Regions from separate parts of the Devosia sp. MDV22-iso42 genome, predicted to be linked through region 2. Evidence: predicted binding sites of a transcription regulator. Region 2 holds the regulator's gene; each other region holds the start of a gene.
What was found. The regulator LexA, encoded in region 2, represses DNA repair genes until DNA is damaged. The targets are predictions, from matches to a motif close to TGTTCNNNNTGTGTTCNG.
Positions count from the first base shown of each region.

Region 1: the regulator LexA is predicted to act here: its motif matches at 4,080-4,097, upstream of AC4NN3_RS06480 (ATP-dependent helicase).
Region 3: the regulator LexA is predicted to act here: its motif matches at 3,603-3,620, upstream of AC4NN3_RS10130 (ImuA family protein).

Region 1 is NZ_JBZVWR010000006.1:999,391-1,007,368, reverse strand. Features, by position in the region: gene AC4NN3_RS06490 (AGE family epimerase/isomerase) at 1-753, opposite strand, end outside; gene AC4NN3_RS06485 (class 1 fructose-bisphosphatase) at 950-1,897, opposite strand; gene AC4NN3_RS06480 (ATP-dependent helicase) at 1,977-4,043, opposite strand; gene AC4NN3_RS06475 (NAD-glutamate dehydrogenase) at 4,156-7,978, opposite strand, start outside.
Region 2 is NZ_JBZVWR010000006.1:459,346-467,323, reverse strand. Features, by position in the region: gene trpE (anthranilate synthase component I) at 1-967, shown strand, start outside; gene AC4NN3_RS03935 (anthranilate synthase component II) at 1,049-1,648, shown strand; gene trpD (anthranilate phosphoribosyltransferase) at 1,645-2,667, shown strand; gene trpC (indole-3-glycerol phosphate synthase TrpC) at 2,664-3,476, shown strand; gene moaC (cyclic pyranopterin monophosphate synthase MoaC) at 3,476-3,952, shown strand; gene AC4NN3_RS03915 (molybdopterin molybdotransferase MoeA) at 3,949-5,151, shown strand; gene lexA (transcriptional repressor LexA) at 5,245-5,958, shown strand; gene AC4NN3_RS03905 (DUF4440 domain-containing protein) at 5,958-6,746, shown strand; gene AC4NN3_RS03900 (DUF2155 domain-containing protein) at 6,747-7,211, opposite strand; gene AC4NN3_RS03895 (NADH:ubiquinone oxidoreductase subunit NDUFA12) at 7,189-7,587, opposite strand.
Region 3 is NZ_JBZVWR010000009.1:43,887-51,864, forward strand. Features, by position in the region: gene sdhA (succinate dehydrogenase flavoprotein subunit) at 1-1,261, shown strand, start outside; gene AC4NN3_RS10110 (DUF3052 domain-containing protein) at 1,261-1,692, shown strand; gene AC4NN3_RS10115 (hypothetical protein) at 1,689-1,976, shown strand; gene AC4NN3_RS10120 (succinate dehydrogenase iron-sulfur subunit) at 2,025-2,807, shown strand; gene AC4NN3_RS10125 (tellurite resistance TerB family protein) at 2,969-3,400, opposite strand; gene AC4NN3_RS10130 (ImuA family protein) at 3,637-4,443, shown strand; gene AC4NN3_RS10135 (Y-family DNA polymerase) at 4,328-5,995, shown strand; gene AC4NN3_RS10140 (error-prone DNA polymerase) at 5,992-7,978, shown strand, end outside.

The DNA.
Region 1 (7,978 bases), 540 kb from region 2:
TTCATTGCCGTCGTAATGCTTGTCCAGCGTCCAGTTGGCGTCGAAATGCTCGGCCACCCGGTGTCCCAGCGGCACCGCATGCTTGGCGATGATCAGTTCGGCAATCCGCTCGGCCTTGACCAGATAGTCTCGCTCGCCAGTCGCCTCATAGGCAGCCATCAGCGCCTCGGTCATGTGCATATTGGCGTTCTGCCCGCGATAGGGCAGCAGCGTCGCCCAATCCTGGCTGTATTCGTCGCGCATCGCGCCGACGCTCTCGTCCCAGAACCGCGCATTGATCACCGCCGTGACATCCGCAATCATCTGGTCGGCCAGCGGATGGCCCACCAGCTTGGCGCTCGACGCGGCCAGCAGCACGAAGGCGTGGCCATAGGCCTGCTTGGAGCCATCAGTGACGCCATTGTCATCCAAGCCCCAGACATAGCCGCCATGCTTGGCATCGCGATGCCGGTTCCAGATATAGTCCATGCCATGGTCGAGCAGCTCGCCCGAGCCGGGGCGGCCGATCAGGCTGCCAATGGCCGCGCAATGCACCATGCGCGTGGTGACGTGGATCTGGCGCACCGCATTGTCCTCGCTCAGCGGCATGCCCTCATCGTCGAGCTCGAAGAAGCCGCCCTTGGGATTGAGCGAGGGCCCCTCGAAAAAGTCGAACAGGTTATTGGCCTGCCGCATCAGGTACTGCCGGTGAAACGGCCGGCTCGACCAGGGGCTGGAATTGGTCTTGGGCAAGGTAGTGCTGGCGTCGGTCATCATGGCTCCCGGCCGGCGAACAGGGGCCGGCACCTCAACTACAGCGAGCTATAGCGTCCCAACAAGAACGTTGCAATTTGCCCGCTGACAAATCCCGCCTCGTGTCATCGTGGCTTGTGTTCATCGTATCCCTCCCCCTGTGGGAGGGACCAAGGGGGTGGCTTAGGCGGTTATTGTGCAGGCGGGCCGCGCGGCCTCAGCCCTTCGCGTACCACGCCTCGACCCGCTTGACCTCGTCCGCCGAACCCAGCACCACCGGCACCCGCTGGTGGATCTCGCTGGGCACCACGTCGAGCACGCTCTGCTGCCCGGTGGTCGATTGCCCGCCCGCCGCCTGCACCAGCAGCGCCATCGGATTGCCCTCATAGAGCAGGCGCAGCCGCCCGCCCTTGGCCGCGTTCTCGCTGTCGAGCGGATACATGAATATTCCGCCCCGCATCAGGATGCGGTGCACATCGGCCACCATCGAGCCGATCCAGCGCATATTGTAGCGCTTGCCGGCCGGCCCGGTCTCGCCCGCCACATTCTCGGCGACATAGCCCCTAGTCGCCTTGTCCCACAGCCGCTCGCGCGCCGTGTTGATGGCATATTCCGCCGACGCCGCCGGCACGCTGAGCCTTTCGGTGGTCAGCACGAAGACGCCCCTCTCGTCCAGCGTGAACGCCGCCGCTACCGGCCCGAAGGTAATGACAAAGCTTGTTGCCGGCCCATAGGCGGCATAGCCCGCGCCCAGCTGCGCCGAGCCGGGCTGCAGCAGCCCCTTGCGCGCATCCAGGATCGAAAAGATCGTCCCCACCGTGACATTGACGTCCAGGTTCGACGAGCCGTCCAGCGGGTCGGTCGCCACCAGATAGGCGCCTTGATTCTGTAGATGAACCGGCTCGTCCAGTTCCTCGGAGATCAGCATCGAGATGTGCGGATTTTGCCCTATGTGATTCAAAACAATATCGTTTGAGATCACGTCGAGCGCCTTCTGGTCCTCCCCCTGCACATTGGTCTGCCCGGCCAGCCCGGTCTGCCCTGAAATTGCCGCCTGCCGCAGCACGCCGGCAATCTCCACGCTCGCCGTCGCCATCGTGGTCATTACCGAGGCGAGGCTCGCATCGACATTCTGGGCGGCAAGCCAGTCGGCTAGGGTGGTCATGAGCGGCTCTTTGTATGGAAGAAGGGCTGCCTCACTCTCCCCATCCCGGGCCGCGACACAATCCGACTTTGGCATGGGGTCACTTCCACATGCTCCGCATCTGCGCCGAAATATCCATCCGCACCGGCGCCGGCGACAGGCCCTCGATATGCGCCGGGCTCACCGGCGGCCACAATATATCCTCGAACAGCCCCACCATGGCGCGCGGAATGAACCGGCTGCGCTGCGCATAAAGGTGCCGGTCGCCATGCTTGGCCTGCTGCGTCACGAAGAAGCGCTGCGGCACGATCAGGTTGAGCTCGTCGCGCGCCCGCGTCATCGCCACATAAAGCAGCCGCCGCTCTTCCTCCAGCTCATGGGCCGAGCCGGTGCCAAGGTCCGACGGCATGCAGCCATCCACTACATTGAGCACATGCACCGCCTTCCATTCCTGCCCCTTGGCCGAATGGATGGTCGACAAGATGAGATAGTCCTCATCCAGCAGCGGCACCCCGGCCTGGTCGCTGGTGGCGTCGGGCGGGTCCAGTGTCAGCTCGGTCAGAAACCGCTCGCGGCTCGGATAGCCCCCGGCAATCTGCTCGAGTTGGAGAATGTCCTGCACCCGCACCATGGCATCGTCATAGGCCTGCTCCAGCAGCGGCTCATACCAGAGCCGCGCATAGCCCAGCTCGGTCGGCCAGCCGGCATCGCGCCGCGCCAGCCGCCCCATCAGCTCAACCAGCCCGCCCCAGCTCTCGCCGGCCCGTGGCGGCACCGGGATTTCCCCCAGCGCCCAGATCGGGTCCGGCCCGCTGGCCATGGCGTCCAGCACCCGCCCGGCCGTGCCCGGCCCGACCCCGGGCAGCAATTGCAGCACGCGAAAGCCCGCCACCCGGTCACGCGGGTTTTCCGCCCAGCGCAGAATGGCCAGCAGATCCTTGATATGGGCGGCGTCGAGAAATTTGAGCCCGCCGAATTTGACAAACGGGATATTGCGCCGCGTCAGCTCGATTTCGAGCGGCCCGGCATGGCTAGAGGTCCGGAACAGCACCGCCTGGCTCTTGAGCGTCATGCCGGCCTCGCGCGCCTCCAGCACCTTGTGCACCACATAGCGCGCCTGGTCGGCCTCGTCGCGCACCGTCACCAGCAGCGGCTTGGCGTCCGACTGCCGCTCGGTCCACAGGTTCTTGGTGAAACGCTCTTGGGCCAGCTCGATCACCGCATTGGCCGCACTCAGTATCGGCTGCGTCGAACGGTAATTGCGGTCCAGCGTCACGATCGCCGCCGGCGGCGTGAAGGCGTCAGGAAAACCGAGAATATTGCGCACCGTCGCCGCCCGGAACGAGTAGATCGATTGCGCATCGTCGCCCACCACCGTCAGCCCGTGCCCCTGCGGTCGCAGCGCCAGCAGCACCGAGGACTGCAGCCTGTTGGTGTCCTGATATTCATCCACCAGCACATGGTCGAACCGCGCCGCCACCTCGGCCGCCATGGCCGGTTCTGCCATCATACCGGCCCAGTAGAGCAGCAGGTCGTCGTAATCGAGCACGTTCTGGGCCTGCTTGGCCGCGACATAGCCGCTGAACAGTTCGCGCAATTGCGGGCCCCACATGGCGCACCAGGGAAAGCTGGCCTTGAGCACCGCATCCAGCTCGTCCTGCGCATTGACCACCCGCGAATAGATGGCCAGGCACGTCCCCTTGGTGGGAAACCGGCTCTTGGCCTCGGAAAACTTGAGCTCGTGCCGCACCAGATTCATCAGGTCGGCCGAATCCTCGCGGTCATGGATGGTAAAGGCCGGGTCGAGCCCGATCTGCATGGAATGCTCGCGCAGCAGCCGCGCCCCAATGCCGTGGAACGTCCCCGCCCAGCTCAGCGCGTCGGTTACGGTCCCGGCGCTGGTACCCAGCACCTGGCCCGCAATGCGCTCCACCCGCCGGCTCATCTCGCCGGCCGCCCGCCGCGAAAACGTCATCAGCAGGATGCGCCGCGGATCGGCACCGCCGACGATCAGATGCGCCACCCGATGCGCCAGCGTATTGGTCTTGCCCGAGCCGGCCCCGGCAATCACCAGCAGCGGACCCGGCGCGGCTTCGCCCGTGCCGTGCTCGACGGCGCGGCGCTGCTGCGGGTTGAGCGCGTCAAGATAATGGGGGCTGGCAAGCACGAATCGATACCTTTGGGTTGCCGGTCCAAAAGAGTCTATTCTGCTTTTGTTCGCAAGCCGTGAAGGTCCAGACCGGCCCCGCCCCGGCATGATGGGGCAGGGCGAGTCCGGGCTATTCCTGCGCCAGATCGGCCATCAATCCGGCAGCCACCGTCAGCCGCGACACCGTCAGCGAGCCCTGCGTCAGCTCGGCCACCGCCGCGGCCGTCCGCGCGATCCCCGCCGCGTTGCGTTCCTGCCAGTCAGCCAGCTTGGCGGTCACCGTGCTGCCCGCGGCCTTGAGCACATCGGCCGTCAGGTCGCGCTGCGCCCGCATCAGGTTGGCCAGCGCCCGGTCCAGCGCCATGCGGTCGAACCGGTCGTTGAGCAGCAGCGCCCGGCTCTGGGCGATCACCGGCCACAGCCGGAACGCTTCGAACACGCCGAAAAACGCCGCCGCGCCATCGCCCACCGCAACGCCGGCCCGCTCGCTCACCAGCACGATATCGCTGGCATAGCCCAGCACCGGCAGCTCGGCGATGCGCTCCGCCATGGTCTCTGGCACGCCTTTGTCCACCAGCGCCTGCGCCATTGCCGAAACGCCTTCAACCAGCGAGGCGGGCAGGGTATGCGCAATCATTGCGCGCAGCGCGGCCACGCCCGCGCTATGCCGGGCCACCAGCGCGCCCAGCCCCTGCGTTACATCGGCATTGCGCAGGAACCACAGGCTCTCCTGCCGCAGTAGCGCCATCACCTCGGCATAAAGCCCCAGCTGCACCGCGCCATCCACCGCCGTATCCAGCGCGTCGATCGCGGCATTGAGGTCGGTCAGCCCATAGGCATCACGCGTGGCGGCATAGGCCAGCGCCACTTCCCCCGGGCTGGCGCTGGTCGCGGCCGTCAGCTCGCTGACAAAGGCCGGGCCGCCGCGATTGATCATGGCATTGGCCAGCACGGTGGCGATGACTTCGCGCTTCAGCCGGTGCCGCGTCACCGCCTCGGGATAGACCCGGTGCAGGGTGTCGGGGAAATAGCGATAGAGCTCGCCGGCCAGATAGGCGTCGTCCATCTCGTGCCCGTCCAGCAGGTCGGCATAGAGCACCAGCTTGGCATAGGCCAGGATCACCGCCAGCTCGGGCCGTGCCAGCCCCTTGCCGGTCGCCGCCCGCGCGTCCAGCACGGTCTCGCTGGGCAGGAATTCCACCGCCCGGTCCAGCAAGCCGCGCGCTTCGAGCCCCGCGATCAGCTCGCGATGGTCGGGCAGTTCGGCCAGGCCCGCCCGCTCGGCCAGCGATAGCGCCAGCCCCTGCAGGTAGTTGTTGCGCAGGCAGAGCGCGGCGACCTCTTCGGTCATGGTGACGAGAAAAGCGTTTCGCCTCTCATAATCCAGCGTTCCGTCGGCCAGCAGCGGCGCCACCGCGATCTTGATATTGACCTCAAGATCGCTCGAATTCACCCCGGCCGAATTGTCGATGGCGTCGGTATTGATGCGCCCGCCCTTGAGTGCATAGTCGACGCGCCCGCGCTGGGTGACTCCCAGATTGGCGCCTTCGCCGACCACCTTGGAGCGCACGTCCGTGCCGGTGATGCGGATGCCGTCATTGGCCCGGTCGCCGACCTCGGCATTGGTTTCCAGCGCCGAGCGGATATAGGTGCCGATGCCGCCGAACCACAACAGGTCCACATCGGCCTTGAGGATCGCCGTCATCACCGCGCTCGGCGTGGCATGATCCACCGTCAGGCCCAGCAGGGTCCTGATTTCTGGCGATAGCGGGATAGATTTGAGGCTGCGTGAAAACACCCCGCCGCCGCGCGAGATCAGCGCCGTATTGTAATCCTGCCAGCTCGAGCGGGGCAGGGCGAATAGCCGCTGCCGTTCCGCCAGGCTCGTCGCCGGGTCCGGCATCGGATCGATGAAGATGTCGCGATGGTCGAAGGCTGCCACCAGCAGCGTCTGCGGGCTCAGCAGCATGCCATTGCCGAACACGTCCCCGCTCATGTCGCCCACGCCGGCCACGGTGAACGGCTCGCTCTGAATATCGCGGTCCATTTCGCGGAAGTGGCGCTTTACCGCCTCCCAGCCGCCGCGGGCGGTAATGCCCATCTTCTTGTGGTCATAGCCGGCCGACCCGCCCGACGCGAAGGCGTCGCCCAGCCAGTAGCCCCGGCTGGTGGCAATGCCATTGGCTGTGTCCGAGAATGTCGCCGTGCCCTTGTCGGCGGCCACCACCAGATAGGGGTCGTCGCCATCGCGTCGCACCACATCGGCCGGCGGCGCCACCTTGCCCTCGACCAGGTTGTCGGTGACGTCGAGTAGCGCGCCGACAAAAATCTTGTAGCTGGCCACGCCCTCGGCCTGGAAGGCCTCGCGCGGCATCCCCGCCACCAGGCGCTTGGGCACGAAGCCGCCCTTGGCGCCGACCGGCACGATCACGGCATTCTTCACCTGCTGCGCCTTGACCAGGCCCAGCACCTCTGTGCGGAAATCCTCCGGCCGGTCCGACCAGCGCAGCCCGCCGCGGGCAATGGCGCCGAAGCGCATATGGATGCCTTCGACCCGCGGCGAATAGACCGAGATTTCCCGATAGGGCCGCGGCGCCACCATGCCGTCCACCTTGGCGCTGTCGAACTTGATCGCCAGCGCCGGCGGGCGATTGCCTTCGGCATCGCGCTGGAAGGCATTGCTGCGCACCGCTGCTTCCATCAGGTTGAGGTAGCGGCGCACAATGGTGTCCTCGTCCAGCGAGGTCATGGCCTCCAGTGCCGCCTCGATCTCTGCCCGGGCCGCATCGGCCTTGGCTGCGCGGTCGCTCTCGGCCGGATCGTACAGCGCGTTGAACAGGGCCACCAGCCCTTCGGCCGCCGCCGGCTGGTTCACCAGCACCTGGGCGATATAGCGCTGCGAATAGGAAATCCCGATCTGTCGCAGATAGCGCGACAGCGCCCGCAGCAATGCGGCATCGTTCCAGCTGAGCGCCGTGCGGCTGACCAGCGTGTTGAGCTGGTCGCTCTCGGCCAGCCCGTCCCATACGGCCAGCAGCCCGTCTTCTACGGCCTTGCCATTGGTCGCAATGTCAAAAAAACTGCCATCGGCCGTCGCCAGCACCATGTCATGCAGATAGCGCGTCACCCCGTCGCGCGGATCGATCGTATAGGTGCGCTCGTCGATCACCCGAAAGCCGAAGACCTCGATCATCGGCACGCGGTCGCTCAGCGGAATGGCCTGCTCGCGGTGGTAGAATTTGAGCCCCAGTGCCCCGTCGCCGCCGACCCGGTCGCGCAGCTTGATGGCGACCCTGCCGCTGTCGCCCAGTTCCCGCAGGACGGCGATGTCGCCATGCGCGATCTCGGCCGTATTGCGCGATTGATACGCCGCCGAAAACGCCATGCGATAGTCGCTGATCGCGGCGGGATCCGCCGCCGTGGCCATCAGCAGGTCGCCGAAATTGCTGGTCAGGGCATCGACCCGCGCTTCCAGTTCACCGCGGCTGGGCTGGGGCGTCTTGCCGCCGATCCGGCCGATGATCGTGTGCACCCGCACCAGTTCTCCCTCGGGGAAATGCGGGTAAAACGCCGAGACGCGGCCATCATAGACCTCGGCCAGATAGGCGGTGATGCGCTCGCGCGCCGCCCCGTCATAGCGGTCGCGCGGCACATAGACGAGCACCGAGACGAAATTGTCGAACCGGTCGATGCGCGGCAGCACCCGCACGCGCGGCCGGTCATAGAGCGCGGCTATTGCGGTGGCGAATTCGAACAACTGATCGACGCCGATCTGGAACAGCTCGTCGCGTGGATAGCTGTCCAGCGCGCTCAGCAGGGCGCGGCCATCATGGCCGATCGGATCGACGCCCGATTTGCGCATCACTTCGGCAATCTTGCGCCTGATGATCGGCACGTCCGTATGCGGCGTTGCCAGCGCCTGCGCTGTGAACAGGCCAACAATGCGCAGCTCG
Region 2 (7,978 bases):
CGGGGTTTCGGCCCGCCAGGCCTATGAGGCCGCCCGCAGCCGCATCGACGACGCCATTGCCCGCTTGGGCCGGGCCATGCCGACGACCCCGGCTCTGCCCGACCTGCAGACCATCGCCGTCACCAGCAATACGTCCAAAGACGCCTATTTCGCCATGGTCGCCCGGGCCAAGGACTACATCACCGCCGGCGATATCTTCCAGGTCGTGCTGAGCCAGCGCTTCTCGGCCGATTTCAGCCTGCCGCCGACGGCGCTCTATCGCGCCCTGCGCCGCACCAATCCCAGCCCCTATATGTATTTCCTCGATTTCGGCGGCTTTGCCATTGCCGGCTCGAGCCCGGAAATCCTGGTCCGGGTGCAGGATGGCGAAGTGACCATTCGCCCCATTGCCGGCACCCGCAAGCGCGGCGCCACGCCGACCCGCGATGCCGAGCTGGCCGCCGAACTGCTATCGGACCCCAAGGAACTGGCCGAACACCTGATGCTGCTCGACCTCGGCCGCAACGATGTCGGCCGCGTCGCCAAGATCGGTACGGTCAAGGTGACCGACAAGTTCTTCCTCGAATACTATTCCCACGTCATGCACATCGTCTCCAATGTGGTGGGCGTGCTTGATCCGCAATATGACTTTGTCGACGCCCTCTCGGCCGGCTTCCCGGCCGGCACCGTCTCGGGCGCACCAAAGGTGCGGGCCATGGAGATCATCGACGAGCTCGAGAGCTCGCGCCGCGGCATCTATGGCGGCTGCGTCGGCTATTTCGGCGCCGACGGCACCATGGATACCTGCATCGTGCTGCGCACCGCCATCATCAAGGATGGCAAGCTGCATGTGCAGGCCGGCGCCGGCATTGTCGCCGACAGCGTGCCCGAACTCGAGCAGATGGAATGCGAAAACAAAGCACGTGCCCTTTTCAGCGCCGCCGAGGAAGCGCTACGCTATGCTGGCGAGGCGAGGATCGGGCAATGACACGCAGAGGCACAGTGGGAATGCGATGGCGGGGCTGGTGCTGAACCAGTTCACCCCAACCAGCTTTCAGGGACAGGCCCAATGACCAAGACCCTCGTCATCGATAATTACGACAGCTTTACCTACAATCTCGTCCATTTCCTGGGCGAACTCGGCGCCGACATCACCGTCATGCGTAACGACAAGATTACCCTTGATGAGATCGCCGCCATGGCGCCGCAGGCCATCGTGCTGTCGCCCGGTCCCTGCACGCCCAATGAGGCCGGCATTTGCCTGGCGCTGATCGAGCGCTTCCAGGCCGAGATCCCCATCCTGGGCGTGTGCCTGGGCCATCAGGCCATCGGTCAGGCCATGGGCGGCGACGTCATCCGCGCGCCCCATCTGGTGCATGGCAAGACCTCAAAAATCCACCACACTGGCAAGGGCCTGTTCCGCGGCCTCAACAATGATTTCGAGGCCACGCGCTATCACTCCCTGATCGTCAAGCAGGACACCCTTCCCCCCACGCTCGAAGTCACCGCCACCACCGATGACGGCCTGATCATGGGTATGCAGCATTGCACCCTGCCTTTGCATGGCGTGCAGTTCCACCCCGAAAGCATTGCCTCCGAGAATGGCCATGCTCTGCTGCAGAACTTTCTCAACCTCGCCCGCGACTTCAACCAGCAGCGAGCCGCGTGATGGATATCAAGCAGGCACTAAGCAAGATTGCCGACGGCAAGGACCTCACCGGCGAAGAGATGCGCGACGTCATGCGCATCCTGATGGCCGGTGAGGCCACGCCCAGCCAGATCGGCGCCTTCCTGATGGGCATGCGCATCAAGGGCGAGACCGTCGGCGAAATCGCCGCCGCCGTTTCCATCCTGCGCGAGAAAATGGTGCCGGTCATCGCCCCCGATGGCGCCATCGACATTGTCGGCACCGGCGGCGACGGGCTCGGCAGCCTTAATATCTCCACCAGCACGGCCCTGGTCGTCGCGGCCGCCGGTGTCCCGGTGGCCAAGCACGGCAACAAGGCCCTCTCCTCGCGTTCGGGCGCCTCGCAGGTACTCGAAGCCCTGGGCGTCAAGCTCGACCTGACGCCCGAGCAAATCGGCAACACCATCGCCAAAGCCGGCATCGGCTTCATGTTTGCCCCCAGCCACCATCCCGCCATGCGCCATGTCGGTCCCGCCCGCGCCGAACTGGGCGTGCGCACCCTATTCAACCTGCTCGGGCCGCAGTCAAACCCGGCCGGCGTGCGACGCTATCTGCTGGGCGTCTACGCCCAGGAATGGGTCGAACCCGTGGCCGCCGCTCTGCTGGCCAACCGCGCCATCAAGGCCTGGGTGGTGCACTCGAGCGAGGGACTGGACGAGCTCTCGACCTCGGGCCCCAATTTCGTGGCCCAGATCGCCAATGGCGACCTGCGCAGCTTCGAGCTGCATCCCGAACAGGTGGGCCTGTCGCTGACCGATCCAAAGGATCTGCTGGGTGGCGACCCGGCCGACAATGCCGCCGCCATGCTGGCTTTGTTTGACGGCGCCCCGGGCGCCTATCGCGACACCGTGCTGCTCAATGCCGGCGCCGCCCTGCTGGTCGCCGACAAGGTAACCAGCATCGAGGACGGCATTGCCCTGGCGCGCGACGCCATCGACAGCGGCAAGGCCAAAGACACACTCGCCCGCCTCGTGGCGGTATCGAACGGACGGCAGCAATGAGCGACATTCTCAAGCAGATCGAAATCTATAAGCGCGAGGAAATCGCCGCCGCCAAAGCCATGCGGCCCTGGGCCGAAGTGGTGGCCCAGGCGCATGACCAGACGCCGACCCGCGGCTTTCTGCGCGCGCTCAAGGCCAAGCGGGCCAATGACGAGTTTGCCCTCATCGCCGAGGTCAAGAAGGCCAGCCCGTCCAAGGGCCTGATCCGCGCCGATTTCGACCCAGCCGCCATTGCCCGCGCCTATGAGCAGGGCGGCGCGGCCTGCCTCTCCGTGCTGACCGACCGGCCGAGCTTTCAGGGCTCGCCGCGCTTCCTCATCGAAGCCCGCGCTGCCGTCAGCCTGCCGGTGCTGCGCAAGGACTTTTTGTTCGAAACCTATCAGGTCGCCGAGGCCCGCGCCTGGGGCGCCGACTGTATCCTGATCATCCTGGCCGCCGTCGGCGACGACGTGGCGCGCTACCTGCTCGACGCCGCCGAGGAGTGGAAGATGGACGCGCTGGTGGAGGTGCATGACCAGCTCGAACTGGATCGCGCCTTGGCCCTGGGCGCCACTTTCATCGGCATCAACAACCGCAACCTGCGCACCTTCGAGACGACGCTGGATACCTCGGTCAACCTGGCCGTGGGCGTGCCCAAGGGCACCTTTCTGGTCAGCGAGAGCGGCATCCTCGACCACGCCAGCCTGGTCAAGCTCAACCACGATGCCGGCATCGGCACTTTCCTCGTCGGCGAAAGCCTGATGCGGCACGACGATGTCGCCGCCGCCACCCGGGCCTTGCTCCATGGCACCGTCGGAGCCCCCGCCTGATGGCGAGCGAACTCACCCATCTCAACGACCGGGGCGAGGCCCATATCGTCGATATCGGCGACAAGCCGGCAACGCGCCGGCGCGCCGTGGCCCAGGCAAGGCTGGTCGGCCAGCCCCAGACCATTGCCACCATCATGGCCGGCGGGCTCAACAAGGGCGACGCCCTGGCCGTGGCCCGCATTGCCGGCATCATGGCCGCCAAGAAGACGTCCGAGCTGATCCCGCTCTGCCACCCGATCGCCCTGACCAAGGTCGCCATCGAGATTTCCGAGTTTGGCGAAGACGCCATCCTGATTCTGGCTAGCGCCGAAACCACCGGCCCAACCGGGGTGGAAATGGAGGCGCTGATCGCCGCCTCGACCGCGGCGCTGACCCTCTACGACATGGCCAAGGCCATTGATCGCGCCATGGTCGTCACCGACCTCTGCCTGCTGGAGAAATCGGGCGGTGCCTCCGGCGACTTCGTCCGCGCATGAGCCTGCTTCCGGTCGAGGCCGCCATTGCCGCCATCCTGGCCCGCGTACCGGCACCGACTGGCGAGAGCGCGCCTTTGGCCGAAGCCGCCGGCCGGGTGCTGTTTGCGCCCATCGTCGCGACGCATGACCAGCCGCCCTTTCCTGCCAGCGCCATGGACGGCTATGCCGTGCGCGCGGCCGACATCGTTCCGGGCCATGCCCTCAGCATCATCGGCACCTCGCAGGCCGGCGCCGGCTTTGCCGGCTCGGTCGGTCCCGACCAGACCGTCCGCATCTTTACCGGTGCCCCGGTACCACCCGGCGCCGATGCGGTGATCATGCAGGAAGACGCCATGGTCGAGGGCAATCTGGTACGCTTTTCCAGCACGCCGCCGCCGGGCCGCAGCATAAGGGCCAAGGGCAATGATTTTGCTAATGGGCAGACCCTGGTCGAGCCCGGCACGCGACTGACGCCAATGCAGCTGGCCGTCGCCGCCGCGGCCAATGCCCCTGCCCTCACCGTCGCCCGGCGGCCGCGCCTGGCGCTGCTGGCCACCGGCGATGAGCTTGAACTGCCCGGCGCCGTGCTGGCCCCCGACCAGATCATCGCCTCCAACAGCTTCGGCCTCGCGCCGCTCCTGGCCCCCTATGCCCAGACCGTCACCGATCACGGCATTGCCCGCGACGACCGGGATCAGCTGCGGGCAAAGCTTGTTGCTGTCTTTGCCGATGAACCCGACATCCTGATCACCACCGGCGGCGCCAGCGTCGGCGATCATGATATCGTCCAGGAAATCCTGCTTGAGCTCGGCGTGACGCTGGACTTCTGGAAAATCAACATGCGGCCAGGCAAGCCGTTGATGTTCGGCACCCGCGGCAAGACCCTGGTCTTTGGCCTGCCGGGCAATCCCGTCTCGGCCATGGTCACCGCCATCGTCTTCATCAAGCCGGCCCTGCGCGCCTGGCTGGGCCATGCCGAACCCGGCAACTGGCGCCTGCCTTTGGCCGCCCCGACCCCGGCCAACACGGCGCGCCGCCACTTCATGCGGGCCCGACTGCTCCACAGCGCCACCGGGCCGCTCCTGCTGCCGATCGCCCAGACCGATAGCGGCCATACCTCTTCGCTGGCCCATGCCGACATGCTGATCATCCAGCCGGAAAACGATCCCGGCCAGGCCAGCGGCACCATGGCCACGGCTCTCAGCATCGACGCCTTCTAGGTTCCGACGGGGCCGCGCATGGGATATTGCAGAACACAACCGGAACACCTATAGTCGTTCTGTCTATGTTCCGATTCTAATCCCGAGGGGCCCATGCTCACGCGCAAACAACACGAGCTGTTGATGTTCATCCACGAACGGATGAAGGAAAGCGGCATTCCGCCCTCCTTCGACGAGATGAAGGATGCGCTGGATCTGGCCTCCAAATCGGGCATCCATCGCCTGATCACCGCACTTGAGGAGCGCGGCTTCATTCGTCGCCTGCCCAACCGGGCCCGGGCGCTCGAAGTGGTCAAGCTCCCCGATTCCATGAACCCCTCGCTGGGCGGTCGCAAGGCGCGCTTCGAGCCCTCGGTCATCGAGGGCAATCTGGGCAAGGTGGCCAGTCCCCCCTCGCGCATGTCGGCGGCCGAGGACTATGCCAGGCCGATCGCCATTCCGGTCATGGGCCGCATCGCGGCCGGTACGCCCATCGAGGCCATCCAGAACCATTCCCACACCATCATGGTCCCGCCTGAAATGCTGGGCAGCGGTGAACACTACGCGCTCGAAGTGCGTGGCGATTCCATGATCGATGCCGGCATTTTTGATGGCGACACCGTCTTGATCAAGAAGCAGGACGCAGCCAGCACCGGCGAGATCATCGTCGCTCTCGTGGATGATGAAGAAGCCACGCTCAAGCGCCTGCGCCGCAAGGGCAATACGGTAGCGCTCGAAGCCGCCAACCCGGCCTATGAAACCCGCATCTTCCCGCCTGACCGCGTCAAGATCCAGGGCCGCCTGGTAGGCCTGCTGCGGAAATATTGATGGCTGAGCGCCTTCTCGAGAAGCTCTGTCCGGTCATTCTTCGGGGAGCGACCGGGGCTCGGGAGGTTCTGGTTTTTCGTCATCCGCAGGCCGGCATACAGGTGGTCAAGGGCACCCGGGAACGTGGAGAGACAGCGGTCGCTGGAGCCTTGCGCGAATTGGCCGAAGAGTCCGGGGTCGCGGAAAGTGTTTCAGGCGCCCTCGCCTGCTCCAGCTCGACGATAATGGCCGGGCAGCTCTGGCATTTTGTCCAAGTGCAGTGCCCCGATTTACCGGAACACTGGTCGTTCTTTGCCCAGGATGATGGCGGGAAGAAGTTTGACTTCTTTTGGTGGTCCCTCGACGCAGTGCCGAGCGAGGACTGGCATCCCAGCTTCGTGCGTGCCCTCGATGTGGTCCGCCATATCGACGCTGCGCCCATGCCGGATGCGGCCATGGTAATGGCGGACTATGCCGAGCGTATCAATACGCACCAATTTGCCGACGTCGCGCCTTTGATCGATGCAGATGCGGTCTTCTGGTTCAGCGATGGATCCCATCGCGGTATTGCCGCAATTCAGGCCGCTTTCGAAGCAACTTGGGGCGCCTTGGCCGATGAGCTGTACTGGATTGAGTCGCTGCGCTGGATTGCTGTGGGGGATACCGCTGCCAGCTGCATCTATGCGTTCCACTGGCAGGCAATGATTGATGGTGAGTACCAATCCGGCTCGGGTCGAGGCACCACGGTGCTGGCCAACAAAGCAGGCCGATGGCAGATCGTGCACGAGCACCTCAGCCCGGCGCGCTGATCAGTCCCGTGCGTCGGGCGGCGGGATATCGGTGCTGGTCTTGCACTCGACCAGCCACACATCATAGACGGCGTGGTCCACGGCATTGAGCGCCGGGCTGTCGGCAAACATCCAGCCGGTAAAGATGCGCTTGGACGTGCCGGTCAGGCTGCGCTGGTCGACCTCGAGAAAGGCCGAAACGCGCTGCGCTTCGGTGACCGGATGGCTGTAACAGGCGCGCGGGGTGATCTCGAGCGCGCCGAACAGCACGGTCTCGTCGATATAGACGTCAAAGCGGGTGATGCGGCCGGTAATCTTGTCGAGCCCGGCAAAGGCCGCCACCGGATTGGCAATCGGCTGTGCCTGGGCGGGAGCCACCAGGCCAGCAGAAACGGACGCTGCCAGCACCGGCAGCGCCAGTATTGTGCGGCGCAGAAAACGGGGATGGCGCAAGGCGCCGGCTCTATTCAGGCGACCAGGCGTCATAATCCCCGGTGACGCGCGGGCGCTCGCCCTTGTTGAGCAGGCTGCCATCGGGACGATAGGCTGCCGCCGTGCCGGTCAGGTTTTCCTGGTGCGGCAGTTCCCAGCTCTTGGCCACGTAATTGGCCTTGGTGGGGACCACGTCGGTGCGGTGATGCATCCAGCCATGCCAGCCATTGCCGATGGTGGAGGCGTCGGCGGGACCGGCATAGGTCACATAGCGCCGGTCGGCCTTCTTGTCCTGATAGTACTGGTTGCCGAACTCGTCGCTGCCGACATAGTCGCCGAAGCGCCAGATCCACAGGCGGGTGCCCCAGGTCTGACCACCCCACCAGGAGAAGATTTCACTCAGGAACTGCTTGATACCCGATTTTGCCACTTGTCGATTCCGCCGTCGGAGCTTTGCGTTGGGCCGGGTGTACCATGGGTTCGGCACGCGGCCTAGTCTCGCGCGGCCTTTTCGGCGCGCCAAATTGCCGTTCCGGCGCTTCATTTGCCACCCGGCAATGCGGTAGGCGCGCCCCTGCCCTGCATACTGCATCTGGGTGGCCGCGCGCGGCGATGGGCACAAGCGCTGGTGTGTCACGTGCCAACGTTTTTTGGGCAAATTTTCTCCGCTTGACAGGATTTCAGCCCCCATGATTCTGGGTTTTTCTGCTATGGTTAACCAGATATGACTGACTGATGACAGAGCCCGGAAGCATGAGGAATCACGGCGCTTTAGCGCGACTTGCTGGCCTCACGTCTGCGGCCCTCATGTGACACTGCTT
Region 3 (7,978 bases), on a different contig from region 2:
GATCGCCTGGAAGCTCGATGACGGCACGCTGCACCGCTTCCGCGCCAAGACCACGGTGCTGGCCACGGGCGGCTATGGCCGCTCCTATTTCTCGGCCACCTCGGCCCATACCTGCACCGGCGATGGCAATGGCATGGTCGCCCGCGCCGGGCTTCCCTTGCAGGACATGGAGTTCGTGCAATTCCATCCCACCGGCATCTATGGCGCCGGCGTGCTGATCACCGAGGGCGCCCGCGGCGAAGGCGGCTACCTCACCAATTCGGAAGGCGAGCGCTTCATGGAGCGCTATGCCCCCAATGCCAAGGACTTGGCCAGCCGCGACGTCGTATCGCGCTGCATGACCCTGGAAATCCGCGAGGGCCGTGGCGTCGGTCCCAAGAAGGACCATATCTACCTGCATCTCGACCATCTCGACCCGGCCGTGCTGGCCGTACGCCTGCCCGGTATTACCGAATCGGCAAAAATCTTTGCCGGCGTCGACCTGACGCGCGAGCCGATCCCGGTGATCCCGACGGTGCACTACAATATGGGCGGCATCCCCGCCAATTATCATGGCGAAGTGCTCAACCCGACGCCTGACAACCCCGACGCGGTCGTGCCGGGCCTGATGGCCGTGGGCGAAGCCGCCTGCGCCTCGGTGCATGGCGCCAATCGCCTGGGCTCCAATTCGCTGACCGATCTGGTGGTCTTTGGCCGCGCTGCCGCCATCCGCGCCGGCAAGGTGATCGACCGCGCCAGCCCGATCCCGGCCATCAACAAGGCCCAGGACGACAAGATCCTCGCCCGCTTTGACCGCCTGCGCCACGCAGCCGGCTCCAGGCCGACCGCCGCCATCCGCGACGCCATGCAGCACACCATGCAGGAAGACGCTGCCGTGTTCCGCACCGGCGAGACGCTGCAGTCCGGCGTCCGGCGCATGGGCGAAATCTATGGCCAGCTCAAGGATATCGCGGTTACCGACCGCTCGCTGATCTGGAATTCCGACCTGGTCGAGACGCTCGAGCTGGAAAACCTGATGGCCAATGCCATGGTCACCGTGGTCTCGGCCGAAGCGCGCGAGGAAAGCCGCGGCGCCCATGCCCGCGAGGACTTCGCGTCGCGCGACGACGTCAACTGGCGCAAGCACACCTTGGGCTGGATCGACACCGCTACGGGCGCGGTCAAGCTGGGCTATCGCCCGGTCCATCTCGACCCGTTGACGCCCGAAAGCGAAGGCGGCATCGACCTCAAGAAGATCGCGCCCAAGGCACGCGTCTACTGATGAGTGAGCTGGCCGGATATTCGGGCACGCCTTTGGCGCAGAAGCTGGGGCTCAAGGACGGGCAGCGGGCGCTGTTCATCGACCTGCCCTCGTCCCTGGCCGAACTGGCCACGGCGCGCGCCTTCGCCGAATCGAGCCGGGTCACAATCGACCAGCTCGGCGATGCGGCGCCAGGCTATGACGTCATCCATATCTTTACCAGCGCCCGGGCCGTGCTCGAGACGCTGGGCCAGCGCCTGCTCGACCTGATCGCCCGCGACGGCATGATCTGGGTCAGCTGGCCCAAAAAGGCGGCCAAACTGGCAACCGACATTACCGAGGATGTGATCCGCACCGTGCTGCTGCCCATCGGCCTGGTGGATGTGAAGGTCTGTGCCGTCGACCAGACCTGGTCGGGGCTGAAACTGGTGATCCGCAAGGAGCTGAGATGAGATTTTTAGCCGTGCTGGCCATGCTGGGCCTTTCGAGTGCCCCGGCCCTCGCCGCAGCACCGACAGCAGAGCAAAAAAACGAATTCTACCGCGTCTGCATGGGCATCGCCCAGAACGACACGCTGTGTGCCTGCAAGGCCGAGGCGGCCATGACGCTGATCGATGAACGCTTCATGGGCGTGGTCATTGCCTCCATGAAGGGCGGCACCCCGGCCGACAGCGATTTCGTCGCCTACAATAGCTATGTCGCCAAGAGCAACCAGGTCTGCAAGCCGGACTACTAGGATTTCGCGCTGTGTTGAGCAGCGTGCGTAAAAAAGGAAGACCGACCCATGGTCGAACTGATGCTCCCCAAGGCCGACCGCCCCGCCAAGGGCAAATCCTGGCCCAAGCCGGCCGCGGCCAAGCGGCTGCGCGAATACCACATCTATCGCTATGACCCCGACCAGAGCGCCAATCCGCGCATCGACACCTATTTCGTCGATCTCGACGATTGCGGCCCGATGATCCTGGACGGCCTGCTCTGGATCAAGAACAAGGTCGACCCCACGCTGACGCTGCGCCGCTCTTGCCGCGAGGGCATTTGCGGCTCCTGCTCGATGAACATCAACGGGCTCAACACCCTGGCCTGCACCAAGGGCATGGAAGAGAGCTCGGGCCCCATCAAGATCTATCCGCTGCCGCATATGCCGGTGGTCAAGGATCTGGTGCCCGATCTCAGCACCTTTTACGCCCAGCACCGCGCCATCGAGCCCTGGCTCAAGACCACCTCGCCCACCCCGGACAAGGAATGGACGCAGACGGTGCCGCAGCGCGCCAAGCTGGACGGGCTCTATGAGTGCATTCTCTGCGCCTGCTGCTCGACCTCATGCCCGAGCTATTGGTGGAACGGCGACAAGTATCTGGGCCCGGCCGCCCTGCTGCAGGCCTATCGCTGGCTGATCGACAGCCGCGACGAGACCACCCAGGAACGGCTCGATGACCTCGAGGACCCCTTCAAGCTGTTCCGCTGCCACACCATCATGAACTGCGCCAAGGTCTGCCCCAAGGGGCTCAACCCGGCCAAGGCCATTGCCGAAATCAAGAAGATGATGGTCGAGCGCCAGGCGGCTTGAGCCTGATCGATCGCTGAATAAGCAGCAGCCTCCGGCGTGATCCGGAGGCTGTTTTGTTTGGGACGGCCCGTCTATGGAGGGTTCGTGCCACTCGACCATAGGTCTCGTGGCCTTGCGCGCTCAAATCGCGCCACTGGCGCGATTTGCCCTGCGGGACGCGATCAAGCCTTGCCGATCTGCCGGCGCAGGATGGTGCGATCGCGGCTGGAGACGCCGATCAGCTCGGCCACGCGCCAGACCATGTTGTCTTCCATTTCGTGATTGCTCTGGTCGGCAAACACCACCGTCCACATCATGCGGATGATCTCGAGGCGCTCCGCCAGCTCGAGCGAGGCCAGGCTCGAGGTAAACCGGTAAAGGTCCACCGCCTCGGCATCGCGCAAGGCCGCTTCCTTGATCAGCCGGCCCACGCTGGCCTCGTCGAGCCCATACTGCGCCATCAGCGCATTCTTGATGACCTGCCGCTCCGCCTCGGTCATCTGCCCGTCGACCGCGGCCAGATGCACCAGCAGCGCCGCCACGGCCAGCTGGGGATCGTTGCTGTCGATGGCTTCTTCGGCTTTGGAGAACAGGCGGGTAAGGGCCTCGAACATGGCATGTGCCTCTTTTCGGGGTGCGACGGAACAGCTCTGGCAGGTGCGCGCCGGGAGGCAGGCAGGTGCAGACTTAGTCATCAAAGCCATTTGCTCAATGGTCAGTTGCCTGGCTCGCGCGCTCTTGACCCGGTTTGATGCGCAATGGCCACACCAGGGACGCCGAAAAAGGACTCGACTCTCGCCGGATTCGGAGTCTAAGTGTTCCTGTTTTGTTCACTCATAAGGCTGCGCCAATGGGCTCGCCCGACCACCAGGAGCGCCTTGCCGCGCTGCGGGACGCTATTGCCGATATCGAGCGCAAGCCGGCTTTGGCCGAAGCGCGGGTGGTGACCCGCGATCCTGCAGCCGGTTTTCCGCTGCCGGCGGGCGGCTTGCTGCAGGAGGTGTTCACCGATGAGCGCCGCCATGCCGGGGCCGTGCTGGGCTTTGCCCTGGCCCAGGCCAGGGGGCTGCTGACCCGCCAGCGGCCGGCCGTCATCTATCTGCAGCTGGTCAAGGACAGCCAGGAAATGGGTCTGCCCTATGGGCCGGGCCTGCTCAGCTTCGGCTTCGACCCCGATGCGCTGGTGCTGGTGCGGGCCGCCAATATGGTCGAGCTGCTCTGGGCAGCCGAAGAGGCGCTGGCCTGCAAGGCGGTGGCGGCCGTCTTGGCCGATATCGCCGGGCACAACAAGATCCTCGATTTCACCGCTAGCCGTCGGCTCAGCCTGCGGGCCGCCAGTGCCGGCAGTTCTATTCTCATGCTGCGCTATGGCACGGGCCGGGAGGCCAGCGCGGCGCATCTGCGCTGGCGACTGACCCCGGTGCTGAGCGCCCGCAAACGCTTTGATCCCTTTGCCCCCGGGGCCCCGCAGTGGCGGGTGCAGCTGGAAAAGGGGGTTCTCCTCAATCAGCAAACCGAATGGCTCCTGGGCTGGACGCAAGATGGATTCACCACACTCGATGCTGCACGCCGCCATGCAACCGGACCTGCTGCCGGGCCGCCGTTTCCTGGCGCTGTTCCTGCCCACCTGGCCGACCGATTGGCTGAAACGGCGTGAACCCGAGCTCAAGGGTCCGCTGGCGCTCTATGAGCGCATCAAGGGCGGGCTGCGACTGGCGGCGCTGGATGCCGATGCCGGCCGGGCCGGACTCAGCATGGGGCAGAACCTGGCCGATGCGCGCGCCATGGTGCCGGCGCTGACGGTCCGGGAGATCGACCGGCCTCTGCTGGAGGCGGTCTTTGCCGATTTCGCCGACTGGCATTCCAATGCCAGTCCGCTGGTCGCGGTGATGGACGACGTCACCCGGTTTGGCGATCTGGTGCTCGACATTACCGGGGTTTCCCACCTGTTCGGGGGCGAAGGCCCCATGCTGCGCCTGCTGCTCACCCGCCTGCGCGCGCTCGGCTATACGGTCGCCGGCGCCATTGCCCCCACCATTGGCGCCGCCTGGGCGGTCAGCCATTTTGCCCGCAGCCAGGTGGTCGAAACGGCCGATCTGCAAGCCGTGCTCAATGCGCTGCCGGTCAATGCCCTGCGCCTGAGCCCGACCCAGATCGCCGGGCTGAGCCAGATGGGGCTCAAGACAATCGGCCAGCTGCGGCCGCGCGAGCGCAAGCCGCTGCAGGCCCGCTTCGGGCTGTCGCTGCTGCAGCGGCTGGACCAGGCCTATGGGCTGCTCGAAGAGCGCATGGTGCCCCGTATTCCCGTCGCCGAGCGCTATGCCGAACGGCGCTTCGTCGACCCGATCGGGCTGATGGACGACGTGCTGATGACCACCCATGACCTGGCCATCCAGCTCGCCATCAGGCTGGAAGCCGAAGGCCTTGGCGGGCAGGCCTTTCATCTTTTCCTCTATCGCGTCGATCACAAGATCATAACGCTGTCGATCAATGCGGCTAGGCTGACGCGCGACCCCGACCATATCAGCAAGCTCTTCTCCAACCGCTCCGAGCGGCTTGAAGGCGAATATGATGCCGGCTTCGGCATCGACATGATCCGCCTGGCGGTAAGTTCGGTGGGGGAACTCGACGCGGTTCAGCTGGGGGCCTTTGCCACCCGGGACGGCAGCGCGGACCTCGATCAGCTGCAGGACCGGATGAGCAGCCGCCTGGGCCCGCTGGCCGTGCTGCGCACGCAATTCGTCGCCACCCACATTCCCGAACGGGCAGCGCGGCTCGTGCCGGCGATGGCTTATGTCCCGCAGGCTTCGGCAGCGCCCTCTCCAGGGCTGGTGCGTCCGCTGCGCCTGCTGCCGGTGCCCGAGCTGGTGGCCATCAATGCCGAAGTGCCCGATGGCCTGCCGGCGTCGATGATCTGGCGACGGGCGAGTTACCGGCTGATCAAGGCGGCCGGTCCCGAACGGCTGGGGGCCGAATGGTGGCGCACCGGGCAACGCCTGCAGCTGGTGCCACCCTTTGTGCCTAAGCAGCCCGAGCCGGGCGAAAAGCCGGAAAAGCCACCCTATCTGCCCGACCTGGCGCTGCACGACCCCGACGCCGGCAGCCGGGACTATTATGTGGCCGAGGATGCCCAGGGCCGACGGTTCTGGATTTACCGGCAGGGCGCCTATGGTGACGGCAACTGGTATCTGCACGGGTTTTTCGCATGAGCGACATCATCCAGCTGCAGCCACGGCAGGGCGGGCGACAGCAGACGCCGCCGGCGCCGGACTTTGCCGAACTGGTATCGACCACCAATTTTTCCTTCCTGCACAGCGGGTCATCGGCCGAAGAAATGGTCTCTGCCGCCATGCATCTGGGCCTCAGGGCCTTTGGCGTGACCGATCGCAACAGCTTTGCCGGCGTGGTGCGCGGCTATGTCATCGCCCGCGACCGGGACGAAGACCGCTTCCCCGATTTCCGCTATCTGGTCGGCGTGCGCCTGTGCTTTGCCGACGGCACGCCCGACATCGTCGCCTATCCCACCGACCGGGTGGCCTATGGCCGGCTGTGCAAGCTGCTCACCCGCGGCAATCAGCGGGGGGAGAAGGGCAAGCCCGTGCTCTGTCTGAGCGACCTGTTCGGTTCGGGCGATCCGGTCTCGGCACTCGAGCACGGCCCCTCGGAAAACCATGCCCAGGGCCAGCTCTTCATCCTCATCCCCGACGAGACCGATTGGGGCCTGACCGAAAGGACGCTGGAAACGCTCACCACAAGGTCACCCGGCGCCGTCTGGGTCGCCGGGGCGCTGCGCTTTGATGGCCAGGATCGCGCCCGGCTCAACCGCATCGATGAACTGGCCAGGCGGCATCGTGCCCCCATGCTGGCCAGCAATGATGTGCTTTACCACGAGCCGGACCGGCGCATCGTGCAGGATGTGGTGACCTGCATCCGCGAGCACCTGACGCTGGAAAGCGCCGGCTTCCGGCTTGCCGCCAATGCCGAGCGGCATCTCAAGCCGGCCTCTGAAATGGCCCGGCTGTTCCGCGAGCATCCCCATGCCATCACGCAAACCCAGCGTTTCATCGCCCGTATCCACTTTTCGCTCGATCAGCTGAAATACAACTATCCCGAAGAAACCATCGGCAATGGCGAGACCGCCCAGCAGACGCTGGAACGGCTCACCTGGGAGGGCGCGGCCAAGCGCTTTCCCCATGGCGTGCCCGACAGCATCAAGAAGACGATCTGGACCGAGCTGTGCCTGATCGGCTTCAAAGGCTATGCGGCCTATTTCCTGACCGTGCATGACATCGTCATGTTCGCCCGCCATGAGCGCAAGATCCTGTGCCAGGGGCGTGGCTCGGCCGCCAATTCCACGGTCTGCTTCTGCCTGGAGATCACTGAGGTCAATCCCGAGACCGGCACGCTGGTCTTTGGTCGCTTCATCTCCACCGAGCGCGACGAACCGCCCGATATCGACGTCGATTTCGAGCATGAGCGGCGCGAAGAGGTGATGCAATATGTCTACAAGAAATATGGCGGCAAGCGCACCGGGCTCACCGCCAATGTCATCTCCTACCGCTCCAAGAGCGCCATCCGCGAAACCGCCAAAGTGTTCGGCGTGTCCGACGACACGGTTGCCGCGCTGAACCAGCTGCACTGGGGCTGGGGGCAGAAACTCGACCTGGGTGACCTGGCGACGATCGGGCTGAGCCCCGATGATCCGGTGCTTGCCCAGATGTTCGAGGTGGTCAAGGTGCTGCGCGGCTTTCCCCGCCATCTCAGCCAGCATGTCGGCGGCTTCGTCATCACCCGCGATTCGCTCGAAAGACTGGTGCCGATCGGCAAGACGGCCATGGAGAGCCGGCAGATCATCGAATGGAACAAGGACGACATCGATGCCCTGGCCATCCTCAAGGTCGATATATTGGCCCTGGGCATGCTCAGCTGCCTGCGCCGGGCCTTCGCGCTGATGGATGAGCATTATGGGCAACAGCTCAAGCTGGTCGACCTGCTGAGCGAAGAGGCCGATCCCGACCAGTCCAAGAAGGCGCGCGTCTATGCCATGATCCAGCGGGCCGATACGCTGGGCGTGTTCCAGATCGAAAGCCGGGCGCAGATGAGCATGCTGCCGCGCCTGAAGCCGGAAAAATTCTACGACCTGATCATCGAGGTCGCCATTGTCCGGCCCGGCCCGATCCAGGGCAATATGG